Regions from separate parts of the Alishewanella sp. HH-ZS genome, predicted to be linked through region 3. Evidence: predicted binding sites of a transcription regulator. Region 3 holds the regulator's gene; each other region holds the start of a gene.
What was found. The regulator FNR, encoded in region 3, switches genes on or off when oxygen is low (the NO sensors DNR and NnrR bind a similar motif). The targets are predictions, from matches to a motif close to TTGATCTAGATCAA.

Region 1 (7,511 bases), on a different contig from region 3:
ACTGCTGCGCCAGCGTGCGACCGCGCTGGGGCTGGAAATCAGCACCGAAAATAATGTGGTTACCGAAAATAACTATCTGGATGCGTTACTGGCGCACGAGGTGGTGATCCCCACGGCCACAGATGCCGAATGTGAGCAGTATTACAAACTGAATCCGCAACGCTTTACCAGCTCACCGCTGTTAGAGGTACGGCATATCCTGTTGGCCGCGGCGCCGGAAGATGATGCTGCCCGGGTTGAAGCTAAAACCCTATCGGAGATACTGATCCAACAGTTGCACCAAGGCACACCCTTTGTCGAGGCCGCCCGCACCTACTCGGCCTGCCCGTCGAAAGAAACTGGCGGCAGTCTTGGACAAATCAGTCGTGGTCAGACCGTGCCGGAGTTTGAGCGGCAGATTTTTAGTGCTGAACCCGGTTTAATGCCGCAGGGCGTCGAAAGTCGGTATGGGGTGCATGTGGTCGAAGTGATGCGTAAGGTACCAGGTCAACCCCTGCCTTATAGCGCCGTTAAGCAAAAAATTGCCGATTACTTAAATGAAAAGGTAAGGCGTAAAGCCATTGCCCAGTACATTCATCAACTGATCGTTCAGGCCAACATTGATGGCTATGACTTCCAGTTATCTGACTCACCACTGATGCAGTAACAGGCATTCCTGGCTCCACAACCAGCATCCGTGCTGGTCTCTCCGCGCCGCCACTGGTGTTCAGCTGGCGGTTTTTTCTTACCGGAATACGGCCTGGTTTAAGTGCAAACCGTTAATTAGCGTCTGGGTAGATATGCATAGGCATCGCGCAGAATGCGATCGCGCTGGCGATCAAAGCGGTCATGCTCGCGTTCCACTTTTACCGCAAATTTGTCGTAAGCCCGATCCACCTTGCGCTGAAATTTCTCCCGCTCTTTATGATGTGGCCGGCCTTTCCCTTTGCGGGTATCGTGCCGGTATTCACGGGCCAGTTTGTCCAGCTCCCGATCCAGCTCACGCTCATAACTGGCCAGTTTACGCTGATGCTCAGCCGCTAAACGACGTAGTTGCTGACGGGTACGATCGTCAAGACGTGGTGGGGCATGCCGGATTTCATAATGCCGGCTATAACCCTGGTACACCGGATCAATCCGCGCCACCCTTAACAACTCGTCTGCCGCCCGTTGCAGCGTAAAGGCGACCACATCCTGTGCCACCTGCTCGACCGGATCATAGCGCTGCTGATGCGCACTCAGCGGCCAGGCCGTTAAGGTTAATAGGGTGGCAATTACCAAGCTTTTATTGATACCTGTTTTCATAGCAGGCTCCATTTCTGGCTAAACACCTGTTGATTGTGGCCCACCGGCCTTAACCGACGCTGAAGCAATTTCCCCTGTACCACCGATGGGGTAACAACTGCTGTAATGACGCGACCTGGCAAGCCAGCCTGGCGGTTACAGTTAGCAAAATTTGATCTGGATCAACCTTTCACCGCGCTAAGCATCTAAGCTAAACCACAATATCTAGTGATAATTAACAATACCAACACAAGATAGAGGGTTTTATGCTGTATTACACCGCTGAACAAGTTGTCTGGCAAGAAGTACCCGGCGAAGTGTCGCTGGCATACACCTTCAGTGGCTGCCAGCTGGGCTGTAAAGGTTGCCATAGCGCCGATAGCTGGGATCCCAAACAAGGACACCCCCTTAGCCCGGAGCATTTTCAGCAACGTTTGCAGGATTATCAGGGGTTGATTAGCTGTGTGCTGTTTTTAGGCGGCGAATGGGCAGCGCCAGCATTACTAAAACTGCTGACGCTGAGTAAAACCGCAGGCTTAAAACGCTGCCTCTATACCGGGCTGGAACTGGCTGAGCTAAGCCCATCCATCCGCAGTGAGCTGACTTTTGTGAAAACCGGGCGCTGGTTTGCCGCGCGCGGCGGTTTGCAAAGCCCAACCACCAATCAAAGATTTATCGATTTGCGAACAGGCCAGTGTCTGAATTCGCACTTTCAACAACGCAACTAACACAATGCAAGAGGGAATGGCTATGGCGGCGCTTAACACCGAACAACTACAAAAGAAACTGAGTTTTATTGAGCAATATTTACTGGCACCTAATGCTGCCGATGGTTCGAAACTGGATGCCAATGCCAATGTCACCCAGAAAAATATTGCGACCCTGGAGGCTGAGCTGATGAAAGATCAGTTTATTCAGGTTAATCGCGCTCTGGTCAGCAATAAGATCCGCGAATTATTTGATGCTAAGCTGGCGAAGGAGTATCTGCGCCAAATTGAGCAACATGAAATTTATGTGCATGACGAAACCAGCCTGAAGCCCTATTGTGTGTCGGTTACCATGTATCCGTTCTTACGCGATGGTCTGACGAAACTGGGGGGCGAGTCGCAGGCTCCGAAACATCTGGAGTCCTTTTGCGGCTGCTTTGTTAACTTTGTATTCGCCGTGTCCAGCCAGTTTGCCGGGGCCGTGGCCACAGTCGAGTTTCTGACCTACTTCGACTACTTCGCACGCAAAGATTATGGCGACAACTATCTGCAGACCCATCGCAAACAAATCGAAAACCATCTGCAGCATGTGGTGTATGCACTAAACCAGCCGGCAGCAGCACGCGGTTATCAGAGTGTATTCTGGAATATCTCAGTGTATGACCAACACTATTTTGCCAGCATGTTTGGCAACTTTGTGTTTCCGGACTTTGTAAAACCAGAATGGTCTTCGGTGTCAGCGTTACAGCAATTTTTCCTAAGCTGGTTTAATCAAGAGCGCGAGAAAACTATCCTCACCTTCCCGGTGGTCACCGTCGCCATGCTGACTGAGAACGGCCGCTGCAAAGACCAGCTGTTCGCGATCGACATAGCCCGCGAAATGGCAGCCGGGAATTCGTTTTTTATTTATCAGTCTGATAATGCCGACTCACTGGCAAGCTGCTGCCGGCTGCGTAGTGAAATCAGCGATAATACCTTTTCTTATTCGTTAGGCGCTGGCGGAGTAGCGACCGGCTCCATTAATGTGATTACTCTCAATATGAACCGGCTGGTCCAGGATGGCCGTGATTTAGCAACAGAGGTCAGCAAAATCCATAAATATCAGGTTGCCTACCGCAAACTCCTGGAAGAGTATAAAGCGGCCGGCTTGCTCACCGTATACGATGCCGGCTTTATCAGCCTGGATAAACAATTTCTGACCATTGGCATTAACGGCATGGTTGAAGCCGCCGAATCCCAGGGCCTAAGCGCTGGCAATAATGCCGCCTATATCAACTTTGTGCAGCAACAGCTAAAAGTGATTTTTGAGGCTAATAAGGCGGCAAAAGCCGAATACGGTTATCTGTTTAATACCGAGTTTGTGCCAGCGGAAAATCTGGGGGTAAAGAACGCCAAGTGGGATCGCGAAGATGGCTATGTTGTGCCGCGTGATTGCTATAACTCCTATTTTTACGTGGTAGAAGACGAGCAAAGCAATACGCTGGACAAGTTTCAACTACATGGCCGTCAGCTACTAGATTATCTGGATGGTGGCTCAGCGCTGCACCTGAACCTGGAAGAAAAGCTGGATCTGCAGGGCTATCTGCAACTGCTGAATATTGCTGCTCATACCGGCTGTAATTATTTTTGTGTTAACGTCAAAATCACTATCTGTAATCAGTGTGACGCCATTGATAAGCGCACGCTGTGCCGCTGTGCCCAATGTGGTAGCCCGGATATTGATTACGGCACCCGGGTCATTGGCTATTTAAAACGTATCTCCGCCTTTAGCGCCGGCCGCCGGCAGGAACATAGCCTGCGGCATTATCAACGTCAGGCCAGTAACCGCTTACAGAAAACCGGTTAAGGCGTTCCTGGCCCCTTGCGCAATTAGGCGGAGGCGGTTTGGGGGCTTGCTGGCCCCCTTTTTTCTTAGCTTAGCTACTACTGTGGAGGCATAGCGCGCAGGCCTTACCCGCCGTAAACTGCGTTATCAGTCCCAGCGGAGGCGCAATGAGTAACAAACCCAAGCTGCAAACCGCCATGCAGCAGCTGATTAGCGAAGTCAAAGCCACCTTGCCGCTCTACGAACCGGCAACCTATGTTTGCGGCATTACCAATAGCGATTGTCAGGGCTGTCCAAAGAAAATGCTGGAACTGGTCGATTCTGAACTCTGCTTTTGGGAAAGCGCGCTAAAACAAGGCCGCATCCCTAAGTTTGATGAATTGCGCCGCTTTGGCAAGCTATGCCAAAGCGTGCATCGTAATTTGGTGCGAAATAGAATCCTACCCACTGCTTTATAGGTGAAAGGTACCCACTTTCGTTCGATGCAAAGTAGGCTACCCCATCAGAGGTAAGGCGCCCCCTCCTTTGCCGGATAGCGGCACCGCCCCACTGTTGTTAGCATAGCGACCAGATCATCCGCTTGGAGCCAACAGCATGAATATTCAGTCATACCAGGACTTACTGCAGGCCGCAGCAATGCAACCCGAGCCACAACGGCTGTTATTTGTGTTTGCTAAAGCTGAACTGCCTAATGGCTATACCGATAGCCAAAAACAAAACTTTGAGCAGGGTCAGGGCGGCGCTCTGGCGCCGGTACTCTGTGTCGATAAATTACCAGAAGAGGTTAGCGCCTTTCAGCAATTGGTAGCAGAATCGACTCACACCGGCATCGACTGGGATATTGCCTTTGTCTCGGCCTTGGGTGGCCGTGGCGGCTTTCCGCCGAATAGCGACGAGGCCGTACAGCCATTACAAATGATGATGCAGAAAATTCAGGGCGGTATGATTGCCGATTTTCTGACATTTGATAGAAATGGCGACCTGGTGGCACTGTATTAGGGAATAGCTCAACGCTGCGGTCGGCCTTTGGCCGGCTGGCGCACGCTACAGAGTAAATAGCCGTTCATGCACTCGCTATGCTGCGCGGAATCTTAACCGTAAAGCAACTGCCCACGCCAGGCGTACTCTGTACCTCTAATAACCCTTTATGTTTTTCCACAATACTGCGCGATAACGCCAAGCCGAGGCCAGTACCCTGACCTTTTGGCTTGGTGGTATAAAAAGGCTGAAAGATTTGCTCTAATTGCTCTGCTGCTATGCCCGGTCCGGTATCGGCAACACTAAACCACACCCACTGCGCGTCGCAGCCGGTACTGATGGTAATAATGCCACGATCGACAATTACCTGGGCCGCATTCAACAGTAAATTCAGCAATACCTGATTCAGCTGCGACGGGATACAAAATACCGGCGGCAATTCGGTAAACTGCTTCACCACTTCAGCCTTATATTTAATTTCATTGGCAACAATATTCAGGGTGCTCAGGATCCCCTGCTGCAGATCGGCCATGACAAACTCGGCCTGATCGATATGCGAAAAGTCTTTTAAATCGCGGATAATTTCAATCACCCGTTGCAAGCCCTGCTCAGATTGCTGCAATAAATTGGGTAAATCCTCGCAGATATAATCAAAGTCAAACTGGCTTTTTAGCAACTGACTTTGCGCCGGCGGTAGCTGCTCGCTTAAGCGCTGCACCAACAACGTCAGGCTATTGGTATAGTCTTTTAGTACTGCCAGATTCGAAGCGACATAGCCGATAGGATTATTAATTTCATGCGCGACGCCTGCCGCCAGCTGGCCAATTGAGGCCAATTTTTCAGAGCGTACCAATTGCTCGGTAAGCTCAGCCAGCTGCTGCTGTAATACCCTGATGTCCTGATCTGCCACCTTGCCTGCTCCATTACTCGCCAGTACTCTGCAGATGCTGCTCGCGATAGCGCCGGAACGCCGCAGCAATCTCCGTTTTTAACTCATCATCCTGCCAGGGTTTAGTCATAAACTTATAGATAGCGCCGCGGTTAATTGCTTCGGTAACCGAACGTAAATCAGTATAACCAGACAGCACGATCCGCACCGTATCCGGATACATTTCTTTGACCCGGCTTAAAAACTCAGTGCCATTCATCTCCGGCATCCGCTGGTCCGAAATAATCACCTGTACCTGATGTATTGCCAGCAATTCCAGGGCTTCTGCGGCACTGCTGCAACTGAGTACCTGATACGGCTCTTTGCGCAGCAACCGTTTTAGCGAGTGCAAAATATTTTCTTCATCATCAACCAGCAACAAGGTTTGTTGCGTTGCAGCAGTATTATGACTTACCGGGGCATAGCAGATCAGAAACTGCTCTAACTGTGGCCCCGGCATTGGCCGGGCAAAATAGTAACCTTGTAACTCGTCACATAAACTTTTGGCCAGGAAGCTGGCCTGGGCTTCGGTTTCAACGCCTTCCGCTACCACCCTGACGCCCAGCTGATGCGCCATCGCAATAATGGCGCGGCTGATGGCGGCATCGCGCTGATCAGTCACTAACTCGCGGATAAAGCTGCGGTCAATCTTCAGTTTATTAATCGGTAACCGTTTTAGATAACTGAGGCTGGAGTAGCCGGTACCAAAGTCATCAATGGCAATACTTACCGCCAATTTCTTCAGTTGCTGTAACTTGGTCACCACCTGCTCAATATTTTGCAGTAACAATGACTCCGTTAATTCCAGCTCAAACCAGCGCGGTGCCAACTGCTGCTGTTGCAGTGTTTGCTGTAACTGTTCGACAAAGCCAGGGCGCTGGAATTGCAGTGACGACAGATTCACCGCCATCACCAGATGCGCAATACCACGTTGTTGCAATGACGCATTAAAGGCCGCCGCTTGCTCAATCACCCACTGCCCGATTTCCACTATTAACCCGGTTTCTTCGGCTACCGGAATAAACTCATCCGGGCCTATCATGCCATGCTCTGGGTGTGGCCAGCGCAGCAGGGCTTCTAAACCAATTAAGCGGCCGCTGCCTGCTTCAACCTGCGGCTGGTAATACAGTACAAACTCCTGATTAGCGACCGCCTTTTTCAACATAGCGCGTAAATTCAGGCGCTTATTCAAGCTGGTTTCCATTTCCGCCTGATACCACTGATAGTTATTACGGCCTTGTAATTTGGCCTGACACATGGCTAAGTCGGCCTGTTTTACCAGCTGCATCGGCTCGTCAAAGTTATTATCGGTCAGGCTGATACCAATACTGGCAGTGATTTGTAACTCCTGCTCCTCGACAAGGATCGGCTGTGCAATAACAGTCAGTAAATGCTGCGCCAATTCATTAAAGCTCTCGGTTTCCTGCAAATCGGGTACCATTAATACAAATTCATCGCCGCCCAACCGCGCCAGCGTATCACCAGCGCGCAGTTCAGCCTGCAGACGGCAACTGATTTGCCGTAACACCTCATCGCCTACGGCGTGGCCTTTACTATCGTTAATCAGTTTAAAACCATCTAAATCAATAAACAGCACTGCCACCTTTTCCTGATGCCGGGCACTGATTTTACAACTTTGAGTCAGACGCTCTTTCAGCAGGCTACGGTTGGGCAAACCCGTCAGTAAATCGTAGGAGGCATTATAGGCAAGTTCCTGCTCATAATTTTTTTGCGCGGTAATATCGGTTTGAATGCCAATATAGTGGGTGATGGCGCCTTGCTCATCCGGTACTGGCGCCAGGAACAGGTT
Region 2 (7,511 bases), on a different contig from region 3:
GATAGACGCCGCGCACCAGCATTGGGAACAGGATCTGCTCCTCTTTTAGCATATGGCTTTCCAGCTCTTGCTGCATATCAGCCAGATGATTGGCCAGACCATGCGGGCAATGTGGGCTGTCACTGTGCACGGTTTCAACCCGTCGCGCCAGGCGGATCAACTCGGGCAGTTGTTCACGGTGGCGTTGATGAAAACGGGTCAGTACATATTCGGCCAGTTTTGGCGTAGGCTCACTATGCCAGTCAACAGCGGCCTGTGGCTGGCGTTGTAGTTTTTCCAGTGCCGCCAACACTTGTTGTTGGTTTAAACCGCGCTTGGCGATGGCCTCACCGAGGCTTTGCTGACCACCGCAGCAAAAATCCAGCTTAAATTGGTGGAAGACGGCCGTCGCACCGGCGATACGGGTGGCCAGTTGGCCTAAAGGTTGTTCCAGTAACATAGCGTACTCCTGTCTAATCAAAGGTTTGCCTGTAGCAGGCGGTTATCCTTGTAGAGCAAGCGGGATGCCAGAACTACCACCTTTGATTTATATAAGTTTTTTGCAGCGAATGGTAAATTGAACCCTAATTGCTTCGGGTGAGTTTCACCATAAGGGTAAAAACAACCATGTTGGATGCAGTCTTATTTGCCGACTTAGTGACAGAGCTGCCAGCAGCTGTGCGTTTACAGCGGCTGGTCAACACCTTGCGCAATCATTTTGCCTGTGGTGCTGTTGCGTTATTGCAGCTGCAGCAAGCACAGTTAAAGCCGGTCGCGGTGCAGGGACTATTGCGTGAAACCTTGGGGCGGCGCTTTGTGGTGGCACAACATCCGCGGCTGGCGGCTATTTTAGCCAGCCGCCAGCCGGTGCGCTTTCCACCTGGCAGCGAGCTGCCTGATCCTTATGATGGATTATTGGCGGAAACCCCGGGTGAAGCGGTGCCGGTGCATGATTGTATGGGCGTATCGTTATACGTTGAAGGACGCTGCTGGGGCGCCTTAACGCTGGACGCCCTGTCGCCGGCCAGTTTTGATGCGCTGGCCATTTTACAGTTACAGCAACTCAGCTTGCTGGTAGAGGCCGCCATTCGCATTACCGAGCTGGAGCAGGCAAACCGGGCTTTGCGTCAGGGCGAATTACCGGCCGCCGGCACCAGTACTGTCGCTGCGCAGCAGTATGAAATTATTGGCCAGAGTCCGGCGTTGCAACGTATTTTGCAGGAGTTGGATGTGGTGGCCAGCTCGGAGTTACCGGTGTTGCTGCTTGGTGAAACCGGGGTTGGTAAAGAGCTGTTTGCCCGTCAGTTACACCGTCGCTCCGGGCGTGCGGACAAACCGATGATCTATGTGAATTGTGCCGCCCTGCCGGAAAGTCTGGCCGAAAGTGAATTATTCGGGCACAGCAAAGGTGCCTTTTCCGGCGCTTTGAGTGAGCGCGCTGGCCGTTTCGATGCCGCCGATGGCGGCACCTTATTTCTGGATGAAGTGGGCGAATTGCCGTTATCAGTGCAGGCGAAATTACTGCGCGTGCTGCAAAACGGCGAAATTCAACGCCTGGGCTCGGATAAGCTACAGCGGGTTAATGTGCGACTGGTGGCAGCGACCAATCGTGATTTGCAGCAACAGGTCAAGCAGGGCGAATTTCGCGCTGATCTCTATCACCGCTTATCGGTGTATCCGATCCCCATTCCGCCGCTTCGTGAACGCAGCGAAGATTTGCCGTTACTGGCCGGGCATTTTTTAGAGCAAAACCGCAGCCGGCTGGGTTTACGCAGTTTGCGCCTGGCGCCGGCCGCTGAGCTGGCGCTGCTGGGTTATAACTGGCCCGGCAATATCCGCGAGCTGGAGCATGTGATCAGCCGGGCGGCAATTAAGGCACTCAGCCAGGGCGCACAGCGCAGTGATATCGTGATCCTGCAGCCAGAGTTACTGGACTTGCCGCAAACGCTAAGGGCGCCATTGTCGCCGGCACCGACAATCTTGCCGGCACAGGGATTGAAAGAGGCAGTAAACCAGTATCAGCAGCAATTGATTCTGCAGGCGCTGGAGCAACATCAACAATGTTGGTCGAAGGCGGCGCGGGCACTGCAATTGGATGCCAGTAATCTGCATAAACTGGCGCAACGGTTGGGATTAAAATAACCATGCTAAAAACTACTGGCTACCGGTTATTAGCCCTGTGCAGTTTGGCTTTGGGCCTCGTGGGTATTCCGTTACCGGGTTTGCCCACAGTGCCTTTTGTGTTGTTGTCGGCCTGGGCTGCCGGTAAGGGCTGGCCGCAGTTTGAAGAGTGGTTGCTGGCGCATCAAAGGTTTGGCCCGTCGATCCGACAATGGCGGCAGCAGGGCGCCGTGTCGCGGCGAGCGAAATGGCTGGCGTCCGGCATGATGCTGGCCAGTATGCTGCTACTGTGGTTGTCGACAGCGCCTTTGTTATTAAAAACTATCTTACCCGGTTGCCTGTTGCTGGTAGCCGTTTGGCTATGGCGGCGGCCACAGCCACAGGAGACAGCAGATGACTGAGATACTCAACCCGCAGCAGGCACTGAGGTACAGCCGGCAGTTAATGCTGCCAGCGCTGGACTTTCGTGGTCAGGAAGCGTTATTAGCCAGCAAAGTACTATTGGTTGGCATGGGGGGGCTGGGTTGCGCGGCGGCGCCTTACCTGGTGGCCAGTGGCGTTGGCGAGCTTACCCTGGTGGATGACGATAACATTGATCGCAGTAATCTGCAGCGGCAAATACTGTATCGCGAGCAGGATATTGGCCAGCCAAAAGTCAGTATTGCCTTGCAGCAGCTGCAACAATTAAACAGTGACATTAAGCTGACCGCTTTGGCGCAGCGGCTGGATGAAACCGCGCTAGGACAACTGATTCCCGGCTATAGCCTGGTGCTGGACTGTACTGATAACCTTAGCACCCGCAACGCCATCAATGCCGCCTGTGTTCACGCCGGTGTGCCGCTGGTTTCAGCTGCCGCTATTCGCTTTGAGGGCCAGCTCTTGAGTTTACGGCATCAGCCTGGCGATCCTTGCTATCAGTGTTTAAGCCGCTTTTTTGGTGAACAGCAACTTAGTTGTATGGAGGCCGGGATTCTATCGCCGGTAGTCGGCGTGTTAGGGGTAATGCAGGCCCTGGCGGCGGTAAAGATTCTGGCTGCGGTTGGTGAACCCGAGTATCACCAGTTAAAGTTGTTTGATGCCTTAAGCGGTCAGTGGCAGCAGTTTCAGTTAACCGTGGATCCTGATTGTCCGGTATGCCGGCGGCGTTAATGCCTGGCTCCTTGCTGTTTTGTCAGTTGCGGCAGCACGTCGCTATGCACTTTTTGCAACAACTGGTAAGCATCGCCCAGATCACAGTTTTCATGATCGCGCTTTTTATAACCCAAAGCCGTAAGCTCCAGATGCCAGGTCGGCACCACGTCTACCGTGGCCAGCGTTTGCTTAACACAGTTAAGCGGGCAGCCATCGACTGCCAGAATCGGCCGGCCAGATTGCGCAACCTTAACCAGTTGTTTAACCTTGCCACCTACGCCGGCAATACAGGACATCTCCGCCAGGCCTTCCCGATCCATCACCACGGCTAGATCGTTCGCCAGTTGCGCCACATTGGAGCAACCAGAACAGGCATAAACCAGCGGCTTTGTTTCGTAACTATGACTCATAATGTGGCTTCCTAAAACTTGCGATAGCTGAAGTTTAGAAGTCCACTGCGTCGGCAGCTTGATATAAATCAAAGCGGCACCAGCTTTACCCCTTCATGGGTAAGGCCGGCTAGCCCGGCCGGCCATCTGCTCTGGGCGTGGTTAATACCGGTAAGTACACCAGCACATAACAGGCATAGGCCAACACCCAGCAAGCAATCCCCAGCCAGAGCAGACTAAACGTATGCGCTGGCAGTAACCAAATCAGTAAGGTACGGCTGATACCGGCCAGCGCCACCAGCAGAAAAGCCCAAGCCATAATCTGCTTTGGTTGTAACAGCCGGCCGCTGTGGCCAAGCGAGACCCTGGCCATCATCGACAGAATCATTGATCCCATGGCGCCAGCCGTTAACGCATGCAGTGCGATACTCTGGCTGATGGCAAAGCCGGCATAACGTAACGCAAATAACGCCAGGCCCAGCGGGATAAACCAATAAGCCAGATGTAACGACCACAGCAGGGATACTTTAAATGTCAGCCAGATTTTCCAGCGCGCGCAGCGGATAGCGGTCAGCAGCGCACTCAGGGCAAAGAGGGCGCTTAACAGGCTAGCGGGTAACAGCGGCGCCAGACTGAAAAAATGCAAGACAAAGATCAGCCAAAGGCTGCCCAAAGCAGCGCGGTCAAGCCAGAGCAGCGCCTCAACTTTTGGCGTTTTGGTGCCATTAGCAGTAAACATCGGGATCACCCGGCCACCGACAATGGCCATTAACAGGGTGATTAGCCAGATGGCATTTAAACTACCGAGTTGCTGTAAGTCATAACGGCCAAGAAAAAGTCCCAGATACATGATCAGGTTGCAGGCGGTTAGCAGCAGTAACACTGGTACAAAAAACAAATTGCGGTATTGTTGTACCGCCAGTAGTGGTTTCGCCAGTAACCAGGCGGCCAGTGGTAAAAAGCTCAGATCCACCAGGGCGACCAGCCACAGGGGCAGCGCCTCGCCAAAGAGCAGAAGCAGACGGGCGGCCAGCCAGAGCAGTGTTAGCAATAACAGCGTCGGGCCATGCGGTGCGCGTAGTGAGGTCCAATTTTGCACCGCAGTTAATAAAAAGCCGATGACGATGGCACAGGCAAAGCCAAAGATCATTTCATGGCTATGCCAGAATAATACCTGACCAACAGGTTGCAGCTGCAGCTGACCGCCCAAGATCAGCCCCCACAACAGCATGGCGATAGCGCTAAAGGCGGCGCCGAATAAAAACAGCGGCCGGAATGCCTGGCGCAATAGCGGCAACAGCTTTTGCTCGGTCGCCAGATCGGTAATTTGCATCATTCGTCGTCATCCAATAAAAAATTATTACTACGGGCATCCTGCAGGCGCTGTTGATATTGCGCTGCCTGATTGGCGAAAAACATGGTGATCATGCATAGCGCCAGCACGCCATACAGAATCATAAAGCAGCCGGTGACAATACCCAGTGCATCCTGCGCCAGGCCAAAGAGCACCGGCAGGGTACAACCGCCCAGACCGCCAATGGCGGCAACAAAGCCACCGACTGCACCCATATGCTTAGGGTAGTAATCGTGAATCACTTTATACACGCTGGCGCGGCCAAAACCCTGAGCTACGCCAATGACAAAGATCAGGGCCGTAAACCACCAGACATTAACGGAGATCTCCAGTTGGACATCTTTTTCCAGGCCATGAATAATCAGGGTAGTGGGGGGGTAACTCAGAAAGAACAAGCACACCAGGCAGACCCAGAACACACTCCAGTTTACGGCCCGGCCACCATAGCGATCGGCAAACCAGCCACCTAATGCCCTGACCATACTGGAAGTCGCGACAAAAAACAGCGTAAAGGCCATTGCCTGCTGGGCGTTCATCGCATAGGCCTGCATATAATATTGTGGTAACCACAGCAACAGGGCTAAAAAGCCACCAAATACAAAGTAGTAATACAGTGAAAAGCGCCAGACCCGGGCATCTCTGACTAACTGACGCAGAGTCAGTGGTCTGGCGGTGGGGCCTGCAGTTTTTGGCGAGGGCGGTGACAACAACCAGAATAACACCAGCAATAAAGCCAGCCCAACGGCATACACAGGCCCAACCCACTGCCAGCCCCACCAGGCGACAATAATGGGCACCAGAATAAAGGTGATGGCGACGCCGGCATTGCCTACGCCAAACAGACCCATCGCCAGGCCTTGCTGGCGCGAGGCAAACCAGTCGGTCACATAGCGGATGCCGAAGGTAAAGGAAACGCCACTTAAACCAAACCAGAGGCCGGTGGTCAGATAACCATAAAAGCTGCTTACCAGTGGCAGCAATGCCAGCGCCGGAATGCAGCTGAGCATTAACCCCAGCCACAGCAGTCGGGCATTATAGCGATCTGCCAGCATTCCCAATGGAATACGTAGTAGCGCCCCGCTAAAAATGGGGGCTGCCAGTAAAATACCGTATTCGGTGGCGCTCAGGGCCAGCTGTTGTTGGATATCCAACCCCATCACCGCGTATAGCGTCCACACCGAAAAGCAGCCGGCAAAAGCCAGGGTAGCCAGTAGCAGCGCCCGGCGCGCCAGAGGATGGGTTGCCTGCATGCGTTACTCCCCAAATAAGCGCCTGTACCAGGCGCAAGACTCACTGCGCCTAGCATAGCGAAAAGCTTAGCGGCCTGCCCGGCCAAAAAGCAGTACCCCCTAAGTTCTGCGGCTAAGGCTGCGGCAAGGCAGGCTACCTCATAGGGGGTAGTGATGGCGTTGGGCTCGGCTTTTAGCGCTAAATTGCTGGCTACTCCAAAGGAGGTAGCGGCCCTCAGTGCAGGCCCGGCGCGGGCTGGCGGCTGTTGTGCCAGATCAATTTTTCCGGCCTAAAAACCCCTAGACTTGTACTGGAATATCATTCTATGACTCTTTCAGGAGGTCTGTATGGCTGGCGCAGCGTCTGCGGCAGGGCAAAGCAGTAAACTCAATCTGCTTAATTTTGCTGAACAAAAAATAAAAATGTTACACCTGACCTGGTTTGCGTTCTTTCTTACCTTTGTGATTTGGTTTGCTCATGCGCCCTTACTGATGCATATCAAAGAAGCGCTGGCGTTAACCGATGCCCAGATCCGGGCTTTGCTGATATTAAACGTGGCATTGACCATTCCGGCGCGCATCGTAGTGGGAATGATGGTGGATAAATATGGCCCGCGTATTATGTATTCGGTGTTGTTATTTATCTCGGCCTTGCTCTGTATCGGCTTTGCTTTTGCCAATACCTATGATGCCCTGGCCTTATTCCGCTTTTTACTGGGCTTTGTCGGCGCAGGTTTTGTGGTAGGGATCCGGCTGGTTGGTGAGTGGTTTCCGCATAACCAGGTTGGTACCGCTGAAGGTATCTACGGTGGCTGGGGTAATTTTGGCTCGGCGGCAGCCGCGATGACGCTGCCAACAGTGGCGCTGATGTTCGGTGGTGAAAATGGCTGGCGCTATGCGATTGCCTCAGTTGGGGTGATCAGTGCGGTCTATTCGCTGATTTTCTATAAATTTGCCCGTAATACGCCCAAAGGCTCGACCTATTTTAAACCGAAGAAAACTGGCGCCATGGTGGTTACCAGCTGGGGCGCATTGTGGGCCCTGATTCTGATGAATATCCCAATGCACCTGGCACTGGGGATCCTGGCCTGGCGTTTATCACCAGCAGGGGTGAATTTGTTCTCCGAAACCGCCATGTACAGCATCTGGGGCGCGCTGGTGGTGTTGTTTATCTTCCAGACGCAACAAACCTGGAAAATCAACGCCGAACATTTGCGCGAAGGTGTGCCGGAGCATGACAAATACAGCTTTAAGCAGGTCGGTATTTTAAATGTGGCGTATTTTGCGACCTTTGGCTCTGAGCTGGCG
Region 3 (7,511 bases):
GAGAAGGAGCATGAGTAGCTTCTGGAATCTTTGGATTTGGGTACTGACTATCCCAGTATTAGTACTTTGTGTAGTGCTGCTGGTGTGGAACCTGAAAAACTATGTCGGTGTGCCGGAAGACGAAACCACCGATCATGAAGTGGATGGCTTAAAAGAACTGAATAACCCCCTGCCAAAGTGGTGGACCTATATGTTCTTCGCCACCCTGATTTGGTCGGTATTCTATCTGGCTGCCTATCCGGGTCTGGGTAACTATAAGGGTTTCCTGAACTGGACCAGCTCTAACCAGGGAATTAAATCTCTGGAAGAGTCACGCCAGGCGGTGGAATTAGCCCGCGCTGAAGGCCGCCATGTGCAGCTGGATGTGGAAAATGCCCGTGCCGATGAGGTATTTGGCCCGGTATTCCAGGCGTTCGCCAAACGTGATGTGCTGGACCTAGCCTATGATACCGAAGCCCTGAAAATCGGTCAGCGCTTGTTCCTGCAGAACTGTGCCCTGTGTCATGGCTCCGATGCCCGCGGTCAGCGTGGCTATCCGAACCTGACCGATAATGACTGGTTATATGGCGGCACACCGGAGAAAATTAAAGAAACTCTGCTGTACGGTCGTAAAGCAGCCATGCCAGGTTGGGAAGCTGCGCTGGGCGATCAGGGTATCCGCGAGATGACGGCCTATGTGCTGCAACTGTCTGGCCGTGCGGTAAATGAAAAAGACGCCGAAGCCGGTAAAGCCAAGTTTGGTATGTGTGCCGCCTGTCACGGTGTCGATGGTCGCGGTAGCGTGGCGCATAATCTGCCGTTTGGCGCGCCAAACCTGACCAATAATATCTGGTTATACGGTGGCTCTGCCAGGGATATCGAAGAAACGCTGCGTCACGGCCGTTTTGGTGTGATGCCAGCCTTTAAAGAGACTCTGGGAGAAGATAAGGTACATATCCTGACGGCCTACGTCTATCGTCTGGCGAATCCGGAAGACCTGCGCTGACACTAAGCCTGGCATTCTGTTAGAATCTAAGCCCCGTTCCGGGGCTTAGTTTTATAAAAGAGGTAACTGATGCAACTGGACACCAAACCCTGGTATAAACAACTCTGGCCCTGGATCCTGATTGCCATTCCGGTGATTACGGCATTAAAAGCTGTGCACACCATAGTAGTGATGCAACAGCATAAACCGGAAGTGGTGATCGACGATTATTATGCGGCGGGCAGAAGTATAAATCTGCAACTGGCCAAATATCGCGAAGCTGCCCTGCGGAATCTGGACGCGCATATACTGGTAGCAGGTAACCGTGCTGTGGTGCGTTTTGCCGAAAATGCCGTCTTAGGTGACAAGATCCACCTTGATTTTTACCATCCGACTCTCGGAGCGCAGGATTTTGCTGTCGACGCTGAACGTAGTGGCGAATTGCTGTACGTAGCAACCCTGCCGCTGACACCGAATGGCCGCTGGCGCCTGACCGTCTCAGATGACTCTAATGAATGGCGCTTAAAAGCCAATCTAACCCTGCCGGCAGAGCAGGAAATTAAACTCGGTTATAACTAACCTTAAGTACGAAGGAATAGGCGTCTTGGGCGACCTGAAATGTTTTCACTGCCATGAGCCGGTACTCACCGGTGACCGTTTTACCCTGCAGATTGATGGCACAGCGCAGCCCTTTTGTTGCGCTGGTTGTCAGGCTGTGGCCGATACCATTATCCAGAATGGTTTAGCCGATTATTACCGCTTTCGTACTGAGTCAGCGACTAAGGTTGCGGCCATGCCGGCGCAACTGGCGGCAGAGCTGGAAAACTTTGATCAGCCCGAGGTGCTGGCCGATATCAGCCGGCAGCAGGGCGAGCTGACCGAGCTGGAATTGTCCATCTCCGGCATGAGCTGCGCCGCCTGTGCCTGGTTAATTGAAAAGCAGCTAAAAAAACAGCCGCAGATCGCCAGCGTGACGATTAATTCCTCCACCCAGCGCGCCTTATTGCGCTGGGATAGTAAGGCGTTGCCACTAAGCCAGGTCTTAAGCCGCATCGCCGCCCTTGGTTATCAGGCCAGCCCCTTTGTCGCCGATCAGGAAGAACAAACCTTTAAGCAGGAACTGAACCGCTACCTGAAACGACTGGCGGTGTCTGGTATTCTGACCATGCAGGTGATGATGCTGGCCTTTGGCCTGTATTTTGGTGAGTTCACCGGCATTGAAAAATCGCACGAAGGCTACCTACGCTGGATCAGTTTGTTATTAACGCTACCGGTGTTGTTGTATGCCGGTAAGCCCTTTACGGTTAGCGCCTGGCGCAGCATTAAGGCCCGGCAGATGAATATGGATGTGCCGGTCAGCCTGGCGCTGTGGTATACCTATCTGGCGTCATCCTATGCCACCGTCTTTCATACCGGTGAAGTCTATTTTGAATCAGTCTGTATGTTTATTTTCCTGCTGCAACTGGGCAAGTTTTTTGAATACCGGGCCCGGGCACAGGCGCGCGAAGCCACCAGCAACTTGCTGAAAATTATGCCGGTAACCGCCACCCAGCTCACTGCTAACGGGCCGCAAGCGACGTCGGCGCGGCGCCTGCAACCGGGTGATCGGATCCTGGTAAAGGCCGGTGAAACCCTGCCCGCTGATGGTCTGGTACTGGAAGGTCAAAGCTCGGTTGACGAATCGATGCTGACCGGTGAATACCGGCCGATCAGCAAAATGCCCGGTGAGCAGGTGTTGGCCGGCAGTATTAATCACGATGGCTTACTGACCATTCAGGTGACTGAAGTGCTGGCACACTCCCGGCTGGGACAAATCATCCAGCTGCAACAACAAACCCTGAGTCAAAAGCCCAAACTGGTCGAGAAAACCGATCAGTTGGCAAAGTACTTCGTCGAGCGTTTACTGGTAATTGCCGTGCTGACTTTCGGCCTCTGGTATTTCTGGTGGAATCCGGATCGCGCGTTTTGGGTGACGCTCTCGGTGTTGGTGGCAACCTGCCCTTGTGCCCTTAGCCTGGCGACGCCGACCGCCATTACCTGTGCCCTCGCCCGCCTCAACCGCCAGGGCATACTGATCAAAAACGCTCAGGCGTTAGAAGCCTTGCCACAGATCACCCATATTGTACTGGACAAAACCGGCACCCTGACCGAAGGTAAGTTTAGTGTCGAAAGCGTCGAGATGCTAAGCACGGCTTACACTGAGCAACAGGCACTGAATCTGATTGCAAATCTGGAACGTTACTCCGAACACCCGATAGCCCGAGCCTTTGCGCCCTATCAGACAGCTGCCGAAGAGCTGCAACAGGTAACGGTCAGTGTCGGTGCCGGGATCAGCGGGTACTGGCAACAACAAGCGGTGCGGGTCGGCAGTGCCAGTTTTTGTCAGCTAAGCCGCACTGTCAGCGGCGCCATGGTCTATCTGACGATTAACCAGCAGCCGATAGCTGCTGTGACCCTGAGTGACAGAGTACGGCCGGAAGTTCCGGCGCTGCTGGCCAGTTTACAACAACAGGGCTATCAATTGGGGATGTTAACCGGCGACAGCTCATCACAGGCCGAGCAACTGGCCAGCGAATTACAGCTTAACTTTATGCATAAAGGCTGTACGCCAGAACAAAAAGTGACGCATATCCAGCAGCTGATTAGCGAAGGCAAGCAGGTACTGATGCTGGGCGATGGCATTAACGACAGCCCGGGCTTTAACGCTGCCCATATTTCGGTTGCGGTGCACTCAGGCGCCGATCTGTCTAAAAATCAGGCTGATGTGGTGTTATTAAAACCCGATGTGAGTCTGTTAGCCGCATTGCTCAAAGGTGGCAAAACCACCGCCAGCGTGATAAGGCAAAATCTCGGATGGTCTGTCGGTTATAATTTGATTATTATTCCGCTGGCCGTAGCTGGTTTTGTCTCGCCCTATATTGCAGTGATCGGTATGTCGTTCAGCTCGTTATTGGTGGTATCGAATTCATTGAGGTTACTAAAGAAATGAGCATCATTTACGTACTTATCCCGATAGCCATCTTCTTTGTCGCAATGGGGATCTGGATTTTCTTCTGGGCGGTGCGCTCGAAACAGTTTGAAGATCTGGAAAAAGAAGGGCTGAGCATCCTGTTTGACGAGGACGATAAGCCAAAACCATCCGCGAACAAAGATGAGCCCTGATTATCTGGCCGCGCTGCTGATCGGCCTGCTGGGCAGCAGTCACTGTCTGGTAATGTGCGGCGGCATTGCCAGTGCCTTGCAACTTAGCGTGCCGGCTGAGCGCCGCCACTCAGGTTATACTTACCCTCTGCTTCTCAGTGCCGGCCGCTTAACCACCTACAGCCTGTTTGGTGCCCTGGTCGGCTACTTTGGTCTGACCGCAATGCAGCTGGCTGGCGCCTCCATGCTCTGGTTACGCTTGCTGGCAGGCGTCTTACTGGTTGCTATGGCACTCTATATCGCCCGGCTCTGGTTTGGCCTGACGCAGTTGGAACGACTTGGTCAAAAGCTCTGGCAGCGCGTCCAGCCCTATACCAAGGCGCTGTTACCACTTGACTCAGCGACGAAAGCCTATCGGTATGGCCTGCTGTGGGGCTTTTTGCCCTGCGGTCTGGTCTATTCGACCCTTAGCTGGAGTCTGGCCAGCGGCAGCCCTTTTCATGGTGCCCTGCTGATGCTGAGCTTTGGCTTGGGCACCTTGCCGGCGATCCTGGCCGTTGGTGGCGCCGCACAGCTACTGCGCCAGCTGAAAAGCGCCTTGTGGTTTCGCTATAGCACCGCCGCTATACTGGCTATCTACGGCATTTATACGATATGGCTTGCTTTGCAGAGGTTAGTTTTTTAAGCTAGCTACTATATTAGGGAATTCAGGGTTTATTCGATGCAACGCTCGGCGATTAATTGTCAGGATTGTGGTTTTAGTCAGTTGTGCCTGCCGTTTTCACTCAACGATCAGGAAATGACCAAGCTGGATGACATTATTCAGCGCAAACGACCGTTACATAAAGGCGATATCCTGTTTGAAAGCGGCACCGCCCTGAAAGCACTGTATGCGGTACGCACCGGTTCCTTTAAAACCTTTACCCTGACCGAGCAAGGTGAGCAGCAAATTACCGGCTTCCATTTACCCGGCGATATTATCGGTTTTGATGCGATTAATACCCAGCAGCATATGAGCTACGCCGAAGCGCTGGAAACCGGCATGATTTGCGAGATCCCCTTTAACAACCTGGAAATGTTACTGGACCAGCTACCCAAGTTACGGCAGCAGATGATGCGGCTGATGAGTCAGGATATCCAGGCTGATCAGCAGATGTTGTTGCTGTTAAACCGCAAAACTGCCGAACAAAAACTGGCCACCTTTTTAAACCATCTGGCCTCGCGCTACGGTAACCGTGGTTTTTCCTCCAAAGCCTTCCGCCTGACCATGACCCGCAGTGATATCGGCAATTACCTGGGTTTAACCGTTGAAACCATTAGCAGGCTGCTGAGTAAATTACATAAAGATCAGATCATCGAAGTGGATGGCAAACTGATAACCATTTTAGATGCCCCTGCCTTAAGTAACCTCGCCGGTCAGTGTTAATCGGTATTTTGTTGATTTAACACAAAGGCCAGCCTACCAACTCCGGTTATGTTGACTACACTTAATCTAACAGATTGCGTGCATCAACCTGGTAACCGGAGTCATTATGTCGATTTATAACAATGTTTTAGTGGTATTAGATCCCACGACTGAACAACAGAAAGCCCTCGACCGCGCCCTGGAGCTAAGCCGCAAACAAGGCGGTAAACTGACCGCGTTTTTATCGGTATACGAATTCTCCTATGAGATGACCACCATGCTATCCGGTGACGAACGCGAAGCAATGAAGCAGGCGGTGATTAAAGATCGCGAAATCTGGGTCAGTGGCTTACTGCAGCAGGCTCAGGCGCAAGGACTGGAGATCAGTATTCAGGTGGTCTGGCATAACAGACCGTTCGAAGCCGTCGTCAAAGCTGTGCTGGAGCATAACTTTGATCTGGTGATCAAAGGCACCCATGACCACGATGTGCTGAAATCGATGATTTTCACCCCAACTGACTGGCATATTTTGCGCAAATGCCCCTGCCCGGTGCTGCTGGTAAAAGAGCATGCCTGGCCGGCGCAAGGTAATATTATCGCCGCTGTTAATGCCGGCAGTGAGCAGGAGCATCATAAATCCCTGAATAACAGGGTGATTGATAAAGCTAAACAAATGGCTGCCATGCTAAATGCCAGGGTGCATCTGGTGAATGCCTACCCCGGTACTCCGGTTAATATCGCCATCGAGATCCCGGAATTTAATCCGCAGGAATATAACAGCACCATGCAGCGACATCATAAGGATGCCGTGAAGCAACTGGCAGCCGAACATCAGATCCCGGCAGAGCAATGTCATGTGCTGGAAGGGATGCCGGAAGATGTGATCCCGAAATTGGCACGGCAGCTTGATGCCGAGATGGTATTAATTGGCACTATCGGCCGCACCGGCTTATCGGCGGCCATTATCGGTAATACCGCTGAGCATGTGATTGACCGTCTGGATTGTGATGTGCTGGCCTTAAAACCGGCCAATTTTGTCTGTCCGCTGGAGAAATCCTAGCCTTCCAGCCTCTGCCTCTTTTGAACAGGCGCACCCTTGGGTATAATGTGCGCCTTTTTTCTGTCTGGTAGTTAATGATGTCTCACGCGGCACAAGCGAAAGCCCAATATAATCTGAACAAGCTGCATAAACGGCTGCGCCGTAATGTCGGCCAGGCCATTGCTGATTTTGGCATGATCAGCGAAGGTGACAAGATCATGGTCTGTTTATCCGGCGGCAAAGACTCCTATACGCTGTTAGATATCCTGCTTAATCTGCAGCAATCTGCGCCGGTGAATTTCAGCATCGTTGCAGTTAACCTGGATCAGAAACAACCCGGCTTCCCGGCGCAAGTGTTACCGGAATATTTAAGCAGCATCGGCGTCGATTTTAAAATTGTTACTGAAGACACCTACTCGATCGTCAAAGAGAAGATCCCGGAAGGTAAAACCACCTGCTCACTGTGCTCACGGCTGCGCCGCGGTATTTTATATCGTACGGCAAAGGAGCTGGGCGCGACCAAGATTGCGCTGGGTCATCATCGCGATGATATGCTGGAAACCTTGTTTTTAAATATGTTCTACGGCGGCAAGATGAAGTCGATGCCGCCCAAGCTGATCAGCGACAATGGTGAACATATCGTGATCCGGCCACTGGCCTACTGCAAAGAAAAAGATATTGAAAAATACTCAGTGGCGAAAGGCTTCCCCATCATCCCCTGCAACCTCTGTGGCTCACAGGATGGTTTACAGCGGCAGGTGGTAAAAGAAATGCTGCAGGATTGGGATAAGCGCTTCCCCGGCCGCATTGAAACCATGTTCCAGGCGATGCAAAATATTATACCTTCGCATCTGGCCGATAACAGTTTGTTCGATTTTAAAGCCATCAGCAAAGACAGCCCGTTAAACGGCGATGGTGATACTGCCTTTGATAAACCGGCCGTACCATCAGTGCCGGTAGGT
Region 4 (7,511 bases), on a different contig from region 3:
CTGCGGCGCTGGCTCTGGCTGCTCCGGCATCACTTCAAGCTGCGGCTCGGCTGGCGGCGGTGCCGGCGGCGGCGTAACCTGACAGGCTGATAACAGCGCCAGTGACGCTACCCAGACTAAATTTTTCATACCATTTTTTCTCCTGAAAGCGGCAACCTGACCCGGATACAGACATCGGCATAGACGACGTCAACAATATCCGCATGCCCGCCAAGCAAGCGGGCGCAGTCTGCTACTATCGACAGCCCCAGCCCCGAACCCTGCACTGCATCAAAACGTGGGGTCGTGCCCCGCTGGAAAGGTTCAAATAATTTCTCACGCAGTGCCACTGGGATCGGGGTGCCATTATTCGCCACCTCCAATACCACGGATTCGTCCTGCCGGTATAATTTCACCCAAACCGGACTGCCTTCGGCGCCATAGGCCTGGGCGTTATTAATCAGATTATCCAGAATGCGCCGAAACAAGGTGGCATCAGTACAAAGTGAACTGAGCTGACAATCAAGCTTCACCTGTTGCTGGCGTTGCTGTAGCGATAACGCATGGTCACTAAAACACTCCTGCATCAGTTGCTGTGGCACCACCTGGCTCCAATTCGGCTGGGCTTGTTGTAGCAGGCGGTTATAGTCAAGGAGCTGATCGGTTAACACGCTGAGCCGATCGGCACTGCCATTTAGCAGGCTAACGACCTCCTGCTGCTGCGCATTAAGCGGACCAACCAACTGCTCGGTTAACAGGGCGCAGCCTTCGCGAATGCTGGAAAGTGGCGTTTTTAGCTCGTGTGAGGCATGGCGCAGCAACACCAGCCGTAAGGCTTCTAATTGCTGCAGGCGCGAACTCAGCCAGCGTAATTGCTCACCAAGCTCGGCCAGTTCCCGCGGCCCGCGAAGTTTTTCATCCGGAAACTGATGCTTGGGCTGCGCAATGGCCCGGATCATCCGGTCCAGCTTCTGTACCGGCGCCGTGATCCGGCCCGAGGCCCATAACACCAAGAGTAAGGTGAGTAACACCAGAGCAAAGGTTTCCCAGGCCAGCTGTTGCTGGGTTTTCGCGACCTGCTGTTGCTGATTCTCCAGTTGCCGCTCTAACAGGTCCCAGATTTCTTTGGTGATTTGCTGTTGCTGGGTACGCACTTGCAGCAGTAAGGCTTCTGGCACTTCGCTGGTCGGTTCAATAAACTTTAATCTGAGGCTTTGCAAAGCATCGCGCTGACTCTGACATAACGCCAATTCGGGTAAACTGCGACAGAGCTGAGCTAACAGCTGTAGCTGATTGTCGATATGGTTTAAAGCCAGCCGCTGCAGCGCCTCAGTGCGCACCACCGCATACTGGCGCACAGCCCGCTCGATATCGACTACCAGGCTTTGCATACTTTCTGCCTGGCGCACTGTCGACACTGCCTGCTCGGCCGAGGTAATGGCATAATTACTGACACCACTTAGGGATTTATTACTCTGCCACAATAAAACTCCGACTGGGATCAGGGCCAGAAAAAAGCTTAGCAGTACTAACTGTCGCAATGACGCCGTTTGAATGGAAAAGCGCATGGGCTCCACCCTCAGAGAATTCTGACTTTAGTTTACTGAAAATTCAGGGCCTTGTATTGCCGTTAGCCGTATAAATTAGCTGCTACGGGCAAAAAAAAGGCCAGTACTAAGACTGGCCAAGGCAGATTCAGCTCAACAGCTGATCTATGGGATAGGTTACTGGGCTAACTCGGTGTTCATGCCCTGAGCATAAACTGCTTGCGTAGCCTGAGTTGAATGCGCCAGTTGCTGCTGTTCCCAGGCCTGGACGCTGGCATTATTCAGGTCAACCCGACGCAGTAAGGTAAAAACGATAGCCATATTGGCAACTAAAAACAGCGTGATAAAACTTAAGAACATATCCATGGTACTTCTCCGGCTATGGGCTCCCGCAGTGGAGCAACTTTGCTGTCTCAGGAGAATCGCGTAAAAGTAATACTGCATTGCTTTTACGCTATTCCCCTGCAGCGTTACCATAGTTAATGCATGCTGCGTGCCAACATTTAATTTCAATTTAGATTCAAAAACTTAGGTGATTTCTGACAGGGTAATGCGGATAGGGGTGTCGCTAACTGTTGCTAATTAGCGACACTTAAAACGGGGTAAAAAAATTTCCATTTAAAATCAACAACTTAAACTGTATGCAAAAAGCGACACTACCTCAGACAGCAGAAATAGCTAGCAGCCAAATAAAGGCCAGCTAACAGTAAGCTTTTGATTTCAATTAAATAAAGCCATAGCGCTGGGCAACACGGTCAAAATACTCCAGGCACTGTTTAGCATACTGACGTTTCTCGACATAGCTGCCTGGGAAAAAGCTTTTCTTAAAGCCATAGGCCACCATATCTTTTAACCGTTTTAACGGCACGTCGAAGTTATCCAGCGCCAGCTGGTATTCCTTACTGACTGTGGTATTCGATACCAGGCGGTTATCGGTACAAATGACTGTAGCAATACGATGCTCCAGCATATCTTTAAACTTATGCTGGCGGATATCGGTAATCGCCGGGTTGGTTTGCAGGTTGCTGGTTAAACAGACTTCAATCGCAATACGCTTATCGGCGATATAAGAAGCCAGGTTATTGATATATTTTGTTTTATCGGAAATAGCCGGATCCTGAATCATCTCCGGTATAAACATTGAGTAGCCATGCCCCAGACGATCTGCATAGCACTCGGTAATGGCTTCAAACACACTCTCGGCACCGTAGGCTTCACCGGCATGCAGGGTTTTTAGCAAAAAGTGCTGGTGAGCGTATTCGTATACTTCTTTAAATTTACCGGCCGGATAGCCTGCTTCCTGCCCGGCTAAATCCAGACCAACAATCGGCATGCCTTCTTCATCACGCAGCCGGACACTGGCACGCACCAGCTCCATCGCCGCCAGCTTAATCACATCCATTGGCGCAAAATCACGCATTAATTGAAACAGGTTGGTGTAATAGGGTGAGAAACCTTTGTTACCAAACATTCGCATCGCACAGTTAATAATGCCATAGTAGAACGGCGGCTTCTGACCGCTTAGCACCGCTTCAGTGGCGTTATACTCCTGCATCGCCTGCTTTAGCCCGTTATTCACTGCATGCATAATCTGGTCAAAATCAATACCGCGCGTCAGATCAATCAACAACTGCGGGGCGAAACGCACTTCAATATAATTGACGCCTTCGGCCTGATTATCCAGTGCCAGCTCGTAAGCGGCCTGCTGCAGGTTTTCCGGGTCGCGTAACACGGCACAGGTATATTGGAAGCAATGCAGATACTCACCCAGATTCTGATAGCGCTCTTTGAACACCAGCTCTTTTAAGCCAGCTACCGTCTCAGAAGGTAAAGTGACCTGGCTGCGTTTGGCCATGTCGATAAGACTGTCTAACCGTAAACTGCCGTCCAAATGCAAATGTAAATCGGACTTGGGCATCATCTTAATAAAGTCGGCGGAGTAGCGTGGCATAATCATTCCTCTGTTAACTAGCTGAAAGAATATCACAATCAGCTTGCCACAAAGGAATGGTAACGAAAAATTGCATAAGCTCTAAAAGCAACAGGGCGCCGATAGCGCCCTGTTGCTTTACATGAATTAAACCTTAAAGCGGTTTACCAGCTCATTAAGTTGAATTGCTAATCGCGACAATTCTGTTGCGCTGGCAGAGGTTTGCTGCGAACCTGCCGAGGTCTGGTTCGCCAGGTCGCTGATAGTAATAATATTACGGTCAATTTCCCGTGCCACTTTCGATTGCTCTTCAGCAGCACTGGCAATCACATGGTTCTGATCGCTGATACTGGTAATATTGGTCGCGATCTGCCCCAGGGCTGCGGCAGCTTCTTCAGCCACATTTTGGGCATCACCAGCGTTTTGGCTAATTAGCCCCATGGCATTTACCGCTTCACGTACCGAACCTTGCACTTGTTGGATCATTTGTTCAATTTCACCGGTGGAGGTTTGGGTGCGGTGCGCCAAACTACGCACTTCGTCGGCGACGACGGCAAAACCGCGGCCGGCATCACCGGCGCGGGCTGCTTCGATCGCCGCATTCAGCGCCAGCAGGTTGGTTTGCTCGGCCACACTGCGAATCACTTCCAGCACCTGGTTAATTGACGAGACTTTTTCTGCCAGCACATTAATCACGGTGACGCTTTGCTGAACCTCGGTATTCATCTTGCCGATAACAGCACGGGTCTGGGTAACCTTCTGGCTACCATCTTTGGCCAAGTTGGCCGATTGTGCAGACGCATCTGAGGTTTGCATCGCCGTTGCCGCCACTTCATCAACGGCTGAGCTCATCTCAGTGATAGCCGTCGCGGCTTGTTGTACTTCGTCATTTTGTTGCTGAATGGCGCGCGCTGACTCATCGGTAACGGCATTGAGTTCTTCCGCAGCAGAGGCCAGCTGACTGGCTGAGCTGGCGATATGGCCAATGGCATCACGCAGTTTTTGCTGCATTTGTTGTAAGGCTTCAGCCAGGCGGGTTAACTCATCGTCACCGTCTTTATTGATACGCTGCGTCAAATCACCTTCAGCAATTTGCCGGGCAGACTCAACCGCTTGCTCCAGCGGTGCATTAATGCTGCGCGAAATAACCAGTGCAATCACTATAGCAATCGCCACCGCTAACACTATTAGTACAATAACAATAATACGGGCGGCCTGATAAGCACTGACTGACTCGGTTCGCGCGGTGTTAGCAGCTTGCTGTTTGATACGGGTGAGATCGAGTAAATCCGTTGTCATCTGTGCCGTAATCGGGTTAATTTGCTGCAGCAAATCCAGCGCCATACCGGTCTCGTCCTGCTTCAGAAACTCGATCGCTTCTTGCTGTAACTGCAAATATTGCTGTAATCTTTTTTCGAAATCAGCAAAAACTTCCCTCTCTTCATCCAGATATATGTTAGCAGAAAATGCCTGCTCATTACGCCGCACCTCTGCTCGTAATTGCTCTACTTCGTTCAGTGTGGCGCCTTCCTGCGTAATGTCGGTAGTTAACATCAAGCGTAAGGTTAAGGCCCGCAGAAGGGTGACGTTCAGATTTAAGTCCGCCAGGCTCATTAGTGAAGGTAAAGTATTAGTTTCAACCAAATTCGCCCGTTCACGAATTTGCGACATGGTATTCAGGTTATAAAGACCCAGCGCGGCCAGCATAAAAGCCAGAGCGCCAAAGGCTGCCAGTAAACGTTTTTGAATGGATATTGTTCTAAACATAGGTTAAACCTTGCATTAAGTTAACGGCGTAACTAACTTGATCCGTAATGAATGTTTCGCGGGTGAGTTTCACTACTTTAGCAGTTCTATCAAGCCTTAACAGTCCTGTCGATAGAAAAGCCCAACTTTTTTTCTGAATCGTGCGCTCAACGCCCACTAAATTCTTTTAATTAGTTCGCAGCCATACCTGCAAATTATGTTGATCTGGATCAAGCAACAAGCGTATTATTATTTCAGAAATTTCTGAAAGTTCAGTAACGGGATGCGCATATGCAAATGACTCCAATGATTGAATCCTTTGTTTACCACTTTGGCGAAATGGGCAGCCGTTGGGGCTTTAACCGTACCGTTGGCCAAATTTACGCCCTGCTGGTGATTAGCGAGCAACCGCTCTGTGCCAATGAAATTGGTGAGCTGCTGGGGATTTCGCGCGGCAATGTCAGTATGGGGTTAAAAGAGTTGGGTAGCTGGCAGCTGGTGCAGGTTAGCCATAAACCCGGCGAGCGGCGCGAGTTTTATCATAGCCGCGGTAGTATCTGGGATATGGCCAACCGGGTGTTTGAAGAGCGGCGCAAACGGGAAATGGACCCGACGCTTAGCTTACTGCGTGACATTATGATGGACGAAGCGGCTAATCCGGAAGAAGCCTTTGCCCAAAAGCGCATCGCCGAAATTCACGATCTGCTGGAGAACATTACTGAATGGACGCAAAGCCTGCAATCCTTGTCGCCGGAGAAGCTGAATACCTTAATGAAGTTAGGCTCCGGCGTTGGCAAGGTACTGGAATTTACCGATAAGTTTTTAGGTAAAAAAGATCCGGCAAAACAAGCCTAGCTGTTTTTGCCACCTGTTGTTCTGTTGTAGTGAGGTTGCCATGTTAGACACCCTGTTGCTGTCACGCATTCAGTTTGCGGCCAATATCAGTTTTCATATCCTGTTCCCAACCATTACCATCGCCCTGGGCTGGTTGCTGGTGTACTTTAAAATCCGCTTTGACCTGTCACAGCACCCGGTGTGGATGCGCGCCTACCGCTTTTGGGTCAAAGTCTTTGCACTGACCTTTGCACTGGGTGTAGTCAGTGGCATTACTATGTCGTTCCAGTTCGGCACCAACTGGCCGGGTTTTATGGAGACAGTAGGCAATATTGCCGGCCCGTTACTGGCCTACGAAATCCTGACCGCCTTTTTCCTCGAAGCAACCATGCTCGGCATTATGCTGTTTGGTTTTAACAAGGTACCGCGCTGGCTGCATACGCTGGCCACCTTACTGGTGGCAATAGGTACTACGCTGTCGGCATTTTGGATCCTGGTGCTCAATTCCTGGATGCAAACTCCGGTTGGCTTTGAAATGCGTGATGGCGTAGCGCATGCCACTGACTGGCTGGCGATAATTTTTAACCCCTCCTTCCCGTATCGTTTTACCCATATGCTGCTGGCGTCGGCACTGACGGTCTGCTTTTTGGTAGCGGGCATTTCTGCCTACCGGTTATATCGCGGTGATAATAAAAAAGCACCGCGCCTGACACTAAAAACCGCCCTGTTCACCGCTGCTGTGCTGGCACCGACCCAAGCCTTTGTTGGTGACCTGCATGGTTTAAATACGCTGCAACATCAGCCGCAAAAGATCGCGGCCATGGAGGGGATCTGGCATACCCAGCAAGGCGCGCCACTGGTGCTGTTTGCGATCCCTGATGCTGAAACTCAAACTAACCGCTTTGCACTTGAGATTCCAAAACTGGCCAGTTTAATTCTGACTCACGATTTAAACGGTGAGCTGAAAGGCATTAACGAATTTCCGGACGCACACCCACCGGTGGCGCCGGTGTTCTACAGTTTCCGGGTGATGGTGGGTATCGGTGTATTAATGCTGGCCGTTGCCTGGTGGTGTAGCCTGCGGTTGTACCGAAAAGGCGAATTATCACCGCTGCAATATAAGGTATTAATCGGCATGTCGTTCTCCGGTTGGATCGCCACCCTGGCCGGTTGGTATGTGACCGAAATCGGCCGCCAGCCATACCTGGTATATGGTGTGCTAAAAACCAGTGACGCCGTGACCACTGTGGCCAGTGAGCAGGTTGCCTTAACGCTAATCATGTATCTGGCGCTGTATGTGGTGTTACTGCTGGCCTATGTTAAAACCTTATTCTGGCTGGCAAAACGGGCGATTGAGGTTGAGGAATATGACCTGTCGCTGCCAGGCCTACCGGAACAGAAAGCCAAACTCGCCAATGAAGGAGTCGAAGCATGAATTTCCTGACTGCAGAAAATCTGGCACTGGTGTTCGCCGG

Region 1: nrdG (anaerobic ribonucleoside-triphosphate reductase activating protein) is a predicted target of FNR. The motif match lies at 1,436-1,449, and genes of this name have one in related genera.
Region 2: A9165_RS01735 (putative zinc-binding protein) is a predicted target of FNR. The motif match lies at 3,700-3,713, and genes of this name have one in related genera.
Region 4: A9165_RS11780 (GbsR/MarR family transcriptional regulator) is a predicted target of FNR. The motif match lies at 5,423-5,436, and genes of this name have one in related genera.

Annotation. Positions count from the first base shown of each region.
Region 1 covers NZ_LZEJ01000002.1:95,251-102,761, forward strand. The annotation lists gene A9165_RS01630 (peptidylprolyl isomerase) at 1-646, shown strand, start outside; gene A9165_RS01635 (hypothetical protein) at 763-1,284, opposite strand; gene nrdG (anaerobic ribonucleoside-triphosphate reductase activating protein) at 1,530-1,991, shown strand; gene nrdD (anaerobic ribonucleoside-triphosphate reductase) at 2,014-3,816, shown strand; gene A9165_RS01650 (hypothetical protein) at 3,963-4,253, shown strand; gene A9165_RS01655 (ribonucleotide reductase subunit alpha) at 4,390-4,794, shown strand; gene A9165_RS01660 (ATP-binding protein) at 4,859-5,683, opposite strand; gene A9165_RS01665 (EAL domain-containing protein) at 5,697-7,511, opposite strand, start outside.
Region 2 covers NZ_LZEJ01000002.1:114,972-122,482, reverse strand. The annotation lists gene ytfE (iron-sulfur cluster repair protein YtfE) at 1-439, opposite strand, end outside; gene norR (nitric oxide reductase transcriptional regulator NorR) at 607-2,121, shown strand; gene A9165_RS01745 (YbaN family protein) at 2,124-2,501, shown strand; gene moeB (molybdopterin-synthase adenylyltransferase MoeB) at 2,494-3,249, shown strand; gene A9165_RS01735 (putative zinc-binding protein) at 3,246-3,641, opposite strand; gene A9165_RS01730 (NnrS family protein) at 3,751-4,956, opposite strand; gene A9165_RS01725 (nitrate/nitrite transporter) at 4,953-6,224, opposite strand; gene A9165_RS01720 (NarK family nitrate/nitrite MFS transporter) at 6,552-7,511, shown strand, end outside.
Region 3 covers NZ_LZEJ01000007.1:74,442-81,952, reverse strand. The annotation lists gene A9165_RS04415 (cbb3-type cytochrome c oxidase subunit 3) at 1-18, shown strand, start outside; gene ccoP (cytochrome-c oxidase, cbb3-type subunit III) at 11-985, shown strand; gene A9165_RS04405 (FixH family protein) at 1,055-1,543, shown strand; gene A9165_RS04400 (heavy metal translocating P-type ATPase) at 1,569-3,953, shown strand; gene ccoS (cbb3-type cytochrome oxidase assembly protein CcoS) at 3,950-4,126, shown strand; gene A9165_RS04390 (sulfite exporter TauE/SafE family protein) at 4,116-4,790, shown strand; gene fnr (fumarate/nitrate reduction transcriptional regulator Fnr) at 4,827-5,531, shown strand; gene uspE (universal stress protein UspE) at 5,638-6,570, shown strand; gene ttcA (tRNA 2-thiocytidine(32) synthetase TtcA) at 6,648-7,511, shown strand, end outside.
Region 4 covers NZ_LZEJ01000028.1:2,802-10,312, reverse strand. The annotation lists gene A9165_RS11805 (hypothetical protein) at 1-129, opposite strand, end outside; gene A9165_RS11800 (sensor histidine kinase KdpD) at 126-1,547, opposite strand; gene A9165_RS11795 (hypothetical protein) at 1,704-1,892, opposite strand; gene A9165_RS11790 (adenosine deaminase family protein) at 2,251-3,477, opposite strand; gene A9165_RS11785 (methyl-accepting chemotaxis protein) at 3,604-5,223, opposite strand; gene A9165_RS11780 (GbsR/MarR family transcriptional regulator) at 5,494-6,057, shown strand; gene A9165_RS11775 (cytochrome ubiquinol oxidase subunit I) at 6,098-7,471, shown strand; gene A9165_RS11770 (cytochrome d ubiquinol oxidase subunit II) at 7,468-7,511, shown strand, end outside.